Regions from separate parts of the Bacillus sp. z14 (2026) genome, predicted to be linked through region 1. Evidence: riboswitches for the same ligand, from Rfam matches in the RefSeq annotation. Region 1 holds a riboswitch; the other holds the start of a gene.

Evidence for each region. Region 1 has a riboswitch for cobalamin ahead of AC4G3O_RS16190 (FecCD family ABC transporter permease). Riboswitches for the same ligand answer to the same signal wherever they lie in the genome.
Region 2: it holds a riboswitch for cobalamin, as region 1 does, so the genes downstream of both, AC4G3O_RS11135 (ABC transporter substrate-binding protein) here and AC4G3O_RS16190 (FecCD family ABC transporter permease) in region 1, are expected to answer to the same signal.

The regions. Positions count from the first base shown of each region.
Region 1 is NZ_JBZFQK010000005.1:218,751-221,977, reverse strand. Features, by position in the region: gene AC4G3O_RS16200 (tetraprenyl-beta-curcumene synthase family protein) at 1-614, shown strand, start outside; gene AC4G3O_RS16195 (LLM class flavin-dependent oxidoreductase) at 642-1,643, shown strand; cobalamin riboswitch at 1,692-1,837, shown strand; gene AC4G3O_RS16190 (FecCD family ABC transporter permease) at 2,016-3,068, shown strand; gene AC4G3O_RS16185 (ABC transporter ATP-binding protein) at 3,062-3,227, shown strand, end outside.
Region 2 is NZ_JBZFQK010000003.1:20,043-23,269, reverse strand. Features, by position in the region: gene AC4G3O_RS11145 (polysaccharide deacetylase family protein) at 1-555, opposite strand, end outside; gene AC4G3O_RS11140 (DUF6509 family protein) at 706-1,008, shown strand; cobalamin riboswitch at 1,035-1,228, shown strand; gene AC4G3O_RS11135 (ABC transporter substrate-binding protein) at 1,339-2,304, shown strand; gene AC4G3O_RS11130 (TetR/AcrR family transcriptional regulator) at 2,459-3,070, shown strand; gene AC4G3O_RS11125 (acyl-CoA dehydrogenase family protein) at 3,100-3,227, shown strand, end outside.

The DNA of each region.
Region 1 (3,227 bases):
CTTATTTGAAAAAGCTTTGCACCTTTTATTGTGATTTACAAATACATAAGCATGTTACGTGGGAAGAACGGGTACATAGATTAGAAACCTGGTTCAATGAAAATAAACAGCAGCTTCCAGAAGGTTTGTCATGGTATGAATTCAGTGCTTGTGCAGGATCTACTCTGGGCATCTTTTGTTTAGTTTCATATGCAGTGCGTGATAATTTTACTGAACATTTGGGGAAAGACATATATGAATCTTATTTTCCTTATGTGCAAGGATTGCATATTATGTTGGACTATTTTATTGATCAGGAGGAGGATCGCCAAGGCGACGATTTAAATTTCTGTTTTTATTACGAAACGGAAGAGCAACTGATTGATAGACTTTGTTATTTTGTTGAAAAAGCCAATTTAGATGTCACAAAAATACCGGACAGCAAGTTCCACAGCATGATTAACCAGGGATTATTGGGTATTTATCTAGCCGATTCCAAGGTGAAAGACCAGTTGTCGGTTAAGCAATATACTAAAAAAATGTTAAGCCTGGGTGGCCGTTCAGCGTATTTCTTTTATTGGAATAGTAAGCTGTATCATGCGTTTAAGAGAATGAAAAAGAATAGGCGAGTCTAGCATTCAATACTAAGGGGATGGAGCAGAATGGTGAAATTAAGTATTCTAGACCAGTCACCGCGCTCTGTTGGAGAGCCTTCAGAGCAGGCACTTGCTAATACGGTCAAACTGGCAAAATTGGCTGAGGAGTGGGGATACTCAAGATTTTGGGTCAGCGAGCATCATGATAGTCAAGGCTTGGCAGGATCTTCGCCTGAGATATTGGCAACATGGATTGCTGCTCAAACAGATAAAATAAGAGTTGGAACAGGCGGTGTTATGCTGCCTCACTACAGTGCTTATAAAGTAGCTGAAAACTTCAGAGTATTATCTGGTTTAGCTCCAGGAAGAATAGATTTGGGAATCGGCAGGGCTCCTGGAGGGATGCCAAGAGCAACGCGAGCGTTGCAGGAGGGGAGAGTACAGGAACTGCATCGTTTTCCTGACCAGGTAGATGAGTTATCCTGGTATCTCTATGATCAAATACCGGAATTGCATCCTCTATATGGGTTATCGGCGACACCTACCATTACATCTCCGCCGGAATTGTGGATGCTTGGATCTAGTTCATCTAGCGCAGCTCTTGCAGCTCATAAGGGTATACCCTATAATTTTGCTTTGTTTATTAACAGTGAATATGCTGAAGAAAATATGAAGCATTACCATGAAGCATTTCGACCTACAGAGTTAGTACAGAATCCATCAGGTATGGTTACTGTATTTACAGTTTGTGCGGAATCGGACGAAGAGGCAGAATATCTGGCTGGTTCATTGGATTTATCGATGCTGTTTCTTTCACAGGGAATTATAAGAGAGGGAACACCTCACCCAAAAGAAATTCATGAAATGTCATTATCGCAGTTTGAGAAAGCTCGGATTGATTACAACAGAAGCAAGATGATTATCGGTTCTCCTAAAATGATTGGAGAAAAAATTAGAGAGCTGAGTGAACGCTTCTTTACAGATGAAATTATGCTTGTGACAATCACCCATTCATACGAGGCTAAAGAAAACTCCTTCAGATTAATTGCCAAAGAACTGTTGAAATAATAGTGGATTTGCCATTAGTCAATCAATCTATTAGAATAAGAATAAAATCTAATAAATCACTTTAAAAGTGCCTCGGTACACGAGGGTAAAAGGGAAAACGGTTCAAATCCGTTGCAGCCCCCGCTACTGTACTTACTAAATCACAAGTCTGATTTAGTAAAAGCCAGGAAACCTGCTTTTAGAGTTTTAGTACTTATTTTTCGGAGGGAAAAGTAGGCTTATTGTATTCACAGGCGTGAAAAAGTGAATCCTTAGCTCAATACCATCCTGAGCTAAGGATTTTTTATGTGTTGTAGCTTATAATCTTGTTTTAAAGTGCATGAATAATCCGAGGTTCGCCGCCAGGAGTAAAGAGGAATTGAAGTATAAGTTATGAATAATAAAAATAGAACAACCGGTATTTATTTTGGGAGTATCCTGTTTTTGCTGCTCGCTGCGTTGCTCGGCCTGTTTATAGGCAGCGTGGACATGTCATTTAAAGATATTCTTGGGATTCTCTTGAAGAACGTGACCGGCCAGGAATCCTTCTATACCGGTCCAAAAAATATAGAAATGATTATTTGGAATATACGATTACCCCGGGTATTAATCGCTTTATTTGTGGGTGCCTCACTGGCACTTGCCGGTGCTGCCTTTCAGGGGCTTTTGCAAAATCCACTCGCTGATCCATATACTATTGGAATTTCTTCCGGTGCATCGGTTGGGGCAGTGATTGTTCTATTCTTTAATATCGAATTTGCTCTTTTTGGTCAGTTCACATTGCCGCTTGTTGCAATCGTGTTTAGTTTTATAACCTTGTTTATTGTATTTGGTATTACAAAGGCAGCTAGTGTTACCTATGCAAATGAGACCATTATTTTAGCCGGTATAATTATGAATTCATTCATTGGCGCTGTGGTCTCACTTATCATTGCGCTATCCTCAGGAGATCAAATGAGGGAGGTATTAAACTGGCTGATGGGCAGTGTGGCTATGAAAAATTGGGGACACGTCAGTATATTGATTCCCTTTTTTATTATAGGAGCTTCCATAATTTTATATCATTATCGTGAACTAAATGGGATGGCTCTTGGAGATCAATCCGCTCAATATAATGGTATCGATGTGAAACGAAAGAAAATAATCATTATTATCGGGGCTGGACTATTAACGGGTGCAGCAGTTGCCGTATCAGGAGCTATTGGCTTTGTTGGACTGGTTATTCCACATCTTGTTCGCCTTCTTGCTGGTGCTGATCATCGCCACTTACTGCCATTATCCATGATTATTGGAGGTGGATATCTCGTATTGGCTGACTTGATTGCACGTACGATTATCAACCCGCAGGAATTACCAATCGGTGTCATTACTGCCTTAATCGGTGCACCTGTATTTACAATCTTACTGATTAAAGAACGCATAAAAAGAAGGAATTTGACATGTTAACCGTAGAGAGCCTCAGTGCAGGCTATCATAAAAATAAGCAAGTGCTTCAGGACTTTTCTATTAAGGTTGAGAGCGGAGAATTTTTTGCTCTTCTTGGTCCAAATGGAAGCGGTAAGACGACATTGATTAAAAGTATATTGGGAAAAATGGAATATAAAG
Region 2 (3,227 bases), on a different contig from region 1:
ATTTTCTTTTTCACCTACCCCTTGCATAATTAATTTAAGTAATTTTTTTTCTGGAATTGGAGGATTTAATCCATCGTTAGCATCGCAGTTCCAATCATAATATTTATATCCTCTTTTTATTACCTCAGTCTTTAATTGATCCATTAAATCAGTCCCGGCATATTGTTTTGCGACATAGTTATTGGAGCCGCCGGGGAATCGTAGGATTTTCGGGCTTACGCCTACTTCCCTTTCCAAAAATTCTTCCAGTTGAGTAATGTCTTTAAAAAAAGTATCCTTGGATCGATAGATTTTGGAATAATTATGAGAATAGGAATGCAGTCCAAGAGCGTGTCCATTTTTTACGATATCTTTATATAAATACATATGTCCCGGGCTGGCTGTTCCCGTTACAAAAAAGGTTGCCTTAACATCCTGAACTTTGAGGATATCGAGGATTTCCTGTGTGATGTTTGAGGGACCATCATCAAAACTGAGGTAGGCTGTCTTTGCAAATGTTTCAGATGGAATAAGAAGCTGGATAATGAGCAATGTGAGAACAGATAGAGTACGCATAATAAACTCCTATGGATTAAGTGATTTTAATATAGTTTTTGATTCTTGTTAAAAAATATTCCTAAACGGAGTTGAATAATTGGGTAAAATGTTTAATAAAGAGATTGAACATGTATAATAGACATAAGCATTTTAGAAAGGTTGATAAAGATGATCGAGATACAAAGTTATACAGTTGAGAAACTGGAAGACCCGTTTGGTATCCTTTCTGGAGAAAGGTTCGAATATGTACTGGAGATTTCCGTTCCCGAGGAAGATGAACTATATACCGATAAGGGTCTTCTGTTGCGTGTTATATATGTAATGGATGAAAATCAGGACCAAATTTCAAAATATGAGTTTATAGAAAGTGAAACACAAAGTATTTTGGATTTTGAGCTTGAGGAAGATGAATTATCGATGGTTTTACAATTTTGCAGGGAACATACTGATGTTGAATATGAAGAAGAATGAAGATAGCTGATTATATAAAAAATATAAATATTGAATAGTGTAAGAGTGCCTTATTTATTAGGATAATAGGGAAACCGGTGCAAATCCGGTGCAGCCCCCGCTACTGTATACGCGGATGAAATGATTTGTAAACCACCGGCTCTTTGTTTAGAGCATGGGAAGGTAAATCAGAGTAAATTGATGCGTCAGCCAGGAGACCTGCTCTTTCTTTTGTATGTACTATTTTTCGGAGGGAAAAGTAGGCGTCCAATCCTGTTATTTTAATGTGGATTTTCGCCTTAGCTTTTTTCGAGCTAAGGCTTTTTTATTATGTTGGAAAGGGGAATAACTATGCTAAAAAAGCAAAACTATTTATTTTTATTTATGCTAATGCTTACGCTATCTATGTTAATGTTTGGGTGTTCGTCAACTGAAGATGACTCAAACCAGAAGAAAGAGGTTTCTGAATCAACGTCCACAGCCTTTCCTGTTGAGGTAAGGGATGGATCCGGAGAAAGCATCAAGATTGAGGAAAAGCCGGACACGATCGTATCCTTGCTGCCAAGCAATACTGAAACGGCCTATGCACTAGGTCTTGGAGAGAAAATCATTGGTGTATCAGATTATTGTAATTTTCCTACAGAAGCTGCTGACAAACCTAAGGTCGGCGGGTTAGAAATCAATATTGAAAAAGTGTTGGAATTAAATCCGGATCTTTTATTGCTTTCTGCCAGTCATTTTAATAATGCTAAGGATACCATTAAACAATTCCAGACAGCTGGTATTGATGTTATTATCGTACCTGACGCCAATTCGTTTGATGGTGCATATGGAACAATTGAATTGATTGCTAAAGCAACCGGAACATCAGACAAAGCTGATGAAATTATTTCGGATATGAAAAAAGAAGTAGCAGAAATTAAAGAGAAAGCAAGTGCTATAAAAGATAAGAAGAAGGTTTGGATTGAAGTATCTTCCTCACCGGATTTATATACAGCGGCTAACGGAACCTATATAGACGAAATGCTTGATATCATTCAGGCAGAGAATATTGCCGCTGATCAAGAGGGTTGGGTAACAATGAATGAAGAACAAGTCATTGATCGCAATCCTGATGTTATTCTTACTACATATGGCTATTATATTGAAAATCCAGAAGAAAAGGTATATGGAAGAAAAGCTTGGTCCGAGGTACCTGCCGTTCAAAATAAGCAGGTTTATGATGTAGATAATGACACAGTGTCAAGACCGGGACCACGTTTAACAGAAGGCTTGCAATTGATAGCTGAAAAAATCTATCCTGAAATATTTAAATAAACATTTTCATTTAAGAGCCGTGCCCATTTTACTTTGGGAGGCTCTTTTTTTGTCGAAGAAAATAAATTAAATTTTCTAACAATTTTGTTGAAATTTCCCTTTTGAGTAGGTATGATGATACCAATACGTATTCGTACTCACACATGGGATTGGAATGATAAGAATGTTATATGTAAATGACCTGCCGACCGAAGCAAGAGATAAAATGCTATATGCAGCCCTCCAATTATTCACTACAAGAGGTTACAAGAATACATCAGTTCTGGACATAGTTGAGTATGCACATGTCTCGAAAACAACGTTCTACCAACAATTCGGCAATAAAGAGACTTTGATTGTTGCACTTTGTGAAAGTTTGATTGGAGAAGTTGCAGAAGAGATTAAGCTTGCAGCTTTACGGGAACCACGCATTGGTTATAAAGCATATGCCGGAATTCTTCGCTATTTGGAAATTTGCTTTTCCAATAAGGCTGTTGCCAATTTTATTTTACTCGAATCAGTCGGAGTTTCTTTCGAAGTAGAACTGGTCAGACGAGAAGCACTTAAAAGTTTCGCAGATCTTATCTTTTTTTTTGCTTACCAGGAGTTTCCGGAGAATGTGAATGAACAGGAAGTTAGGATCATCTCTCAGGCAATGGTTGGAGCAATCAATGAGGTCGTCATTCAAAAATTCCGGGAACCAAATCACCAAAAGACAGATGTAGAATATCTTGCTAGATTATTAAACCGATTGGTCATGCGCTCATTTAGCAGTCTCTCAAATTAATAAACTATTGATATGAAGGAGGGAGAAAGTTGGTTTCTTTTTTACCAAGTGAGGAAGAAAAGGCATTTGTTGATGTAGCTAAGGATTTTGCGATTCAAAAGATTCGTCCCTATGCCAGGCAAACGGAAAAGAATCAGGGGGTAAGTGAGGACGTGGT